One region of the Paenibacillus sp. MDMC362 genome, then DNA from elsewhere that is predicted to be linked to it. Evidence: riboswitches for the same ligand, from Rfam matches in the RefSeq annotation. Region 1 holds a riboswitch; the other holds the start of a gene.
What was found. Region 1 has a riboswitch for S-adenosylmethionine ahead of DP091_RS20925 (methionine ABC transporter ATP-binding protein). Riboswitches for the same ligand answer to the same signal wherever they lie in the genome.
Positions count from the first base shown of each region.

Region 2: another riboswitch for S-adenosylmethionine. It lies ahead of metA (homoserine O-acetyltransferase MetA); the one in region 1 lies ahead of DP091_RS20925 (methionine ABC transporter ATP-binding protein).

Region 1 covers NZ_QLYT01000041.1:85,710-89,127, forward strand. Annotated here, with positions in the region: gene DP091_RS20915 (MetQ/NlpA family ABC transporter substrate-binding protein) at 1-152, opposite strand, end outside; gene DP091_RS20920 (methionine ABC transporter permease) at 221-889, opposite strand; gene DP091_RS20925 (methionine ABC transporter ATP-binding protein) at 889-1,905, opposite strand; SAM riboswitch class I at 2,013-2,158, opposite strand; gene DP091_RS20930 (Cthe_2314 family HEPN domain-containing protein) at 2,280-2,999, opposite strand; gene DP091_RS20935 (COX15/CtaA family protein) at 3,354-3,418, opposite strand, start outside.
Region 2 covers NZ_QLYT01000014.1:240,177-243,594, forward strand. Annotated here, with positions in the region: gene DP091_RS06825 (PLP-dependent transferase) at 1-701, opposite strand, end outside; gene metA (homoserine O-acetyltransferase MetA) at 726-1,643, opposite strand; SAM riboswitch class I at 1,778-1,907, opposite strand; gene corA (magnesium/cobalt transporter CorA) at 2,349-3,284, shown strand; gene DP091_RS06840 (HRDC domain-containing protein) at 3,353-3,418, opposite strand, start outside.

The DNA of each region.
Region 1 (3,418 bases):
GAAGCCCCTACTTTCAAGGTTACGGTCTCTTGAGCGCCGCCTCCTGTTGTTCCCTCTGGCTCAGCCGCGTTATCCGCAGGCTTGGTGCCGCACGCTGCCAGCACCACCGTAACCAATGTCAAGCTGATCAATGCCAATGTCCATTTTTTCATTCTAAAACTCTCCCTCCGAAAATATATTATGTTTTTATATTGTCTTCCTTGATGCCTTATCCATTCCGTTATTTTCTTGTAAAATGTCGGACCAAGCGATCTCCTGCCATTTGCAGCAGTTGCACCAGCACAATCATTAATACGACGGCCAGGATCATAATCTCGGTCTCATAACGGTAATATCCATACTTGATGGCCAAATCGCCCAACCCGCCGCCGCCGACTTGACCGGACATCGCGGTATACGATACCAGGGTTACAATCGTGATGGTCATTCCGGCCAGAAGGCCCGGACGCGCCTCCGGAAGGAGTACCCTCCATACGATTTGGCTTGTCGAGGAACCCATGGCATGAGCTGCCTCAATCACGCCTTTATCCACTTCATTCAAAGCCGTTTCCACGAGCCTTGCGAAGAATGGAGCAGCGCCGATCACAAGCGGCGGAATGGTTCCCAGCACGCCGTACGAAACACCTACGATCGACTTTGTAATCGGGATCATCGCCACGATCAGGATAATGAACGGAACCGAGCGCAGGATGTTGACAATGAATGACAGGATCGTGTAACCGAAGCGTACCAACCCCGACGTGGATCTTGCGGCCATGTAGAGCAGCACGCCGACCGGCAGTCCGATGATAAAGCTGAACAAGGCCGAAGCCCCCAGCATCCGCAGGGTATCCAAGGTTGCCGTCCATATCTCTTTCCAATCGATCTGGGTAAAATCAAGTCCGAACATCAATGAATCACCTCCACGTCTAGTCCTTGTTCAAGCAGCTTCCGGATCGTATCTTCAATCGCGCGCTCTTCCCCTTCGAAACGGACGATAAGCTGGCCGTACGGCGTTTCTTTGATCGTAGAGATCGTACCCTGCAGAATCGCAAAATTCACGCCCGTCTCATGAACGGTATGGGACAGGATCGATTCGTACGTTTTCGATCCCAGGAACGTGATTTGAACCGCTCTGGAAGGGCCGTTTACCTGACCCTGCATAGCCAGCCGGAGCGCTTGGCCGCTGTCCATCTCCTGACGGATAAATTCCTGGGTTACCTCATGCTTCGGCTTCAGGAACACTTCCGTTACCGGCCCTTGCTCCACGATGCCGCCTTGATGAATGACGGCGACCCGGTCGCATATGCTCTGGATCACATGCATTTCATGGGTAATGAGCACAATCGTCAGATGAAACTTTTGGTTAATGTCCAGCAGCAGGCGCAGAATCGAATCCGTAGTCTGCGGGTCAAGCGCGGAAGTCGCTTCGTCGCACAGCAGCACTTCCGGATCGCTGGCGAGCGCTCTCGCTATGCCCACCCGCTGCTTCTGGCCGCCTGATAACTGAGACGGGTATTTGTCCCGATGCGCCTCGAGGCCGACCAAAGCCAACAACTCGGATACTTTACGTTCCAGTTCGGCCTTCGGCGTCTTGATCAGACGCAGCGGAAACGCAATGTTATCGTACACCGTCGCGGATGACAGCAGGTTAAAGTGCTGAAAAATCATGCCGATTTTGCGGCGTTCCGCCTGAAGCTGCTTCTTGCCGAGCGACGTTAAATTCTTACCGTTCACCCACACCTCGCCCGAGGTGGGACGTTCCAACAAATTGATACAACGGATCAATGTACTTTTACCTGCACCGGAGTGTCCGATCACTCCGAAAATTTCTCCTTTTTCAATCGACAAATCCAATTCGGACAACGCAGTTGTTAAAGTTCCGGCTTTTCCGTACTGCTTCGTCAATTGCTTGAGCTCAATCAATCCGATAATCCTCCTTTTTCCATAGCTTCATATCTATTTACCCAAAAGAAAAGAGCCTCTTTTTGTAGAATCAAAAAGGGCCCTCTTTACGTAAAAGTCAACGCCTTTTCTCATCTGTCAAAACTAAGGGTGTCCCATAGCTTTGAAGGAATTAGCACCATGTCACTCCAAGCGTCATCGCGTTAAGCAATTACACGCTGGAGTCGGTTGCCGGGCTTCATCGGGCCTGTCCCTCCGCCTCTCTCGATAAGAAAACATCGATATGAAATTTTTCCGATTAATTTGATCTGATTTGATAACATTTAATGAATGCAATAGTTAGTATAGATTCTTTTCAGGTTTTTGTCAAAAGGAATTTCATGGCGATTTTGTGCCTAAGTCCTGACTCCATTTTTCGCCCAAAGCTCGTTCGTATATTTATAAGAGGCCGCCAGACTCCGGCATACCATATCAACGCCTTGTTTGAGATCGTCCAGGTGCTGCCCGATATCCTCGAGCTCGATCTTGTCCGACAGCCCTTGATGACGCTGCCACAAATCATCCTGCATCTCGGAATTCATGTAATGGATTTCGGCGTTGCGCCGTTTCCGGAGCGTGTTCAACGGTGTTTTGTAACGATCCTTGATCGCATCCAGCTCTTTGGCCAGCTCCCCGTGGGCCTTCAGGAATTTAAACTGCCGCAGGACCGTAAAATAGGAGAAATGCGCCTTCACCTTGGAGGTATGAAGATCGTACAAATCGTTCAACACCGTCCCCAGCTTGTCAAGGATCGAGAATACGCGGATAAAGCCGTTTTTGTAAAAATACACATACCGTTGATATTCCCCCTGCTCCTGAATCGACATGTCATCGATGTAACCCGATTGGATCGATTGACTGAAATGCCTGGCCGCGTTCCAGCTCTGTTCCAGCTCATCCAGGGAAACGATCAACCCCCGGGTCCAAATCTCAAGCTTGCGAAAATCATGCGTCGGATCCTGGTTTTTCTCCATTTCCTTCTGCAGCAGCCGGGTTGTTTGGACCATCGATTCAATGGCTTCCTCAAGCAGGCCGTTATTCTGCCGGGGCTGTTCCCCAAGTAACATTCGAAGCATGGCGGTACCCCCTTGCGTCATCAAATTAATCTTGGTTATTGGATCGCTATTTGCCAAAATGGTGATTCCACCGCGTTTCAACCGTGTTCACGATATTCTCACGCGGGAATAACCTCATCCGGGTATCCCCGTTTCATTCGTTCATCCATGACCAAAGGATCGTTCTTTATAGGATGCCCCCGAAACGACAAGACAACCCCCATCTCCTTGATATCGGACACGTCTAGCGGATGGCTTGGTTATCATCGGCTCCCCCCTTACTATACAACAAAGCCCTCGAGGCAGGCTCGGGGACTTTGCTAAACGATGTTGCCTGACATTCGATCTTTTTATTTCATGGCTTTTGCTTTTTTCTTATACAATCTTTTCGCGAGGCATGCTTTGATCCGGCCGCATTTCGGCTTTAACCAGCCTGCTGA
Region 2 (3,418 bases), on a different contig from region 1:
ACTGCGCCGATGGAGTTATGAAGGAACGCCATCTCCTCCGATAGTTCCTTGCCTTTCGTTACGATGATCCCTGCCAGCACATCGTTATGTCCGCCCAAATACTTGGTGGCGCTATGTATAACGATATCCGCCCCAAGCTCGATGGGTCTTTGGAAATACGGAGTCAAAAGCGTATTATCCACGATGCTGATCAGTTGATGGTGCCTTGCCCACGTACAGACGGCTTCAATATCCGTAATCATCATCAGCGGATTGGTCGGCGTTTCGATAAATACAGCCTTCGTGTTGGGCCTTCTTGCCCCTTCCAGCGCAACCAGGTCATTCGTGTCCACGTACGTAGCCGTAACGCCGAACTTGGACATAATCCGCTCCAGCAGCCTATACGTCCCACCATACAGATCCAGCGATACAATCAGATGATCCCCTTGGCCGAACAAAGCAAAAATCGTCTGAAGGGCAGCCATGCCCGAGCTGCAAGCAAAGCCGGCATCGCCGGATTCCAGCTCGGCGCAGGCGTCCTCCAGTACCGACCGGGTCGGGTTTTTCGTACGGGCGTAGTCAAACCCCGTGCTCTGGCCTAATTTGGGATGGCGGTATGCCGTAGCTTGATAAATCGGAAAATTCACGGCTCCGGTTACCGGTTCTTGCACCGAGCCGATCTGTGCCAGCCGGCTCTCTATATTAAAAGGTTTCTTCCCCATCACAAACTCTCCTCCCGTATACTGCTATATTTGCGGACCAATATCGTACGGCGTTTCCTGATATACATAGTAATTGAGCCAATTAGTAAATAATAAGTTTGCATGCGCCCGCCATATGGACGGAGGCGTCCTTGTTGGATCATTATTCGGGTAATAGTTGCGCGGCAGTTCGATGTCCATGCCTTTGGCAACGTCCCGGTCATACTCCCACTTCAGAGAGTCCGCATCATACTCGGAATGCCCTGTGGCAAAAATCTGCTTTCCATCCCGGCTTGATACCAAATAAATGCCTGCTTCCTCGGACTCGGACAGGATGACCAAATCGTCAATGCCTGTAATGTCTTCGCGCCGAACTTCCGTATGTCGGGAATGCGGAACAAAGAACATTTCGTCAAATCCGCGGAGCAGCTTGGTACATGTTTCATTGATCGTATGTGGAAACACGCCGAAGCATTTCTCCTCGAGGCTGTATTTCGGCACGCCGTAATGATAATAAAGCCCGGCCTGCGACGCCCAGCAGATATGGAGCGTGGAGGTCACATGCGTCTTGGTCCATTCAAAAATTTCAGTAAGCTCATCCCAGTAATTCACTTCTTCAAACTCCAACTGCTCAACCGGGGCTCCTGTAATGATCATGCCGTCAAAACGACGGTGTTTCACTTCTTCAAAGGTTTTGTAAAATGATTTCAGATGCTCAGCCGACGTATTCTTCGAAACGTGGGAACTCGGGTGAAGAAGGACAACATCCACCTGGAGCGGGGAGTTACCGATCAAGCGCAGCAGTTGGGTCTCCGTCGTTTCCTTGGTTGGCATCAGGTTCAGAATAGCGATCCGCAATGGGCGGATATCCTGATGAAATGCGTGACTCTCATCCATGACAAAAATGTTTTCTCCAGCCAGAACTTCCTTTGCCGGCAAGGCATCCGGAATTTTAATCGGCATCGTGGCTCACTCCTTCGAGATATGAAATGATACATCCATAAAAAAGCTGTGAGAAAGAGCGTTAGACTGTATAAACGCAAGAAGACCTTTCTCGAAGTAGAGAAAGGTCATCATATACGTATCACAATGCGCCTCTCTCATCTGTCAGACTATACAACGGCTTCGAAGAAGCGTCGTATCTCCTGCAAGAATTAGCACCGTGCGATGTTGCCGCCGGTTGCCGGGTTTCATAGGGCTAGTCCCTCCACCTGCTCTTGATAAGATTTCGCTTTATTCAGTTGTCTTAAATTGTTCGTAATTGATACTTACTTTAAATCATTCCCAATTTTTCGTCAAGAACCTTTTCATAAAGTCCGTCACACTTCACCGAAGGTTTCCATACCCTGTACAAATGGCCCTTGGCTGCACCGGATTTCAACTTGAAAGGTCCTACACCCGGCGTTATACTAGACAAGTGCTGTTTAAAACCGAGTATGAAAGAGGTGACATGGAAGATGGACGGTGACCCGAGCCAGAAACTGGATGCACAAGACGCACAACCGCATAGGATTAAGATCAGCTTACCGGCAGAGGGCGGCGTTATTTTTCATGCGCTTTTTATCGTATTCTAACCTTCCTTGATTATGCCCGTAAACCGGTGGGCTGATATCCTGTGCCTTTACTGCTTAACCAAGCAGCTTGTATTTGACAAAGGAGTGATATCAGATGAAAATCCGGTTGGTCGATTCGGGCGTATTTACCCCTGTTGATGACATCGAAATGACGCTGACACCTCCGGCCAGCGGCTTCTACTGGCTGGATGCGGACGTGGATGATTTAGCGGAACTGCAGCCCCTCTTCTCCCTGCATGATCTTGCGGTTGAGGATTGCCTCAGCGAAGAGGAACAGCGTCCCAAAATTGAAATATACGAGAACCACTATTTTATCGTCGTAAACAGCATCCGGTTTGACGACGAAGAGATTTTCCTTCGGGCATTGAATGTTTTCCTGGGCAGACATTTTATTATTACGGTGACCAAGCAAAAGATTCACGAGCTTCGCACCGTTAAACCGCTTCTCTGGGAGGATGAAGTCAGCACGCCTGACCGCTTCCTCTATCTCTTGATCGACCTCGTGACAGACAACTATTTCTCCGTCGGGGACCGCATCGAGGCGCGGATTGAAAAGCTGGAGGAAGACATTCTGATGCATACCAAAAAATCCCACCTCAGCGAAATCATCGGTCTTCGAAGCGAGATTCTTTGGTTGAAAAAGGTGCTTGGACCGCAGAAGGAAGTTATCAATACGCTAAACAAAAAAGATCTCCGGCTGATCGATGACCAGCTGCAAAAATATTTCAGCGATATCTATGAAAATGCCGTGAAAATTTCCGAAACATTCGAAACCTACCGGGATCTCATGGGGAACCTTCGAGAGGCTTACCAATCCAGTATCGCCAATCGGGCCAATGAAATCATGCGCGTGTTTACCGCCATTACAACGATCTTCATTCCACTGACGCTGATAACGGGCATCTACGGCATGAACTTTGACAATATGCCTGAGCTTCACTGGGAATATTCTTATTATGTAGTTATAGGCGTCATGATTTCTGCCGGTGCTCTCATGTTTTATCTGTTCCGTAAGAAAGACTGGATATGAAAATACCGAAACAATCAGGACGGATCTCCCTGCCGCAAGGGAATCCGTCCTGTTTCCATTACCTGGAATTAGCCTGCGTTCGCTTTACCAGGTTCTTCCCGCCGAAAGCGAATCCTGATCAGGCGCAGCCGCTC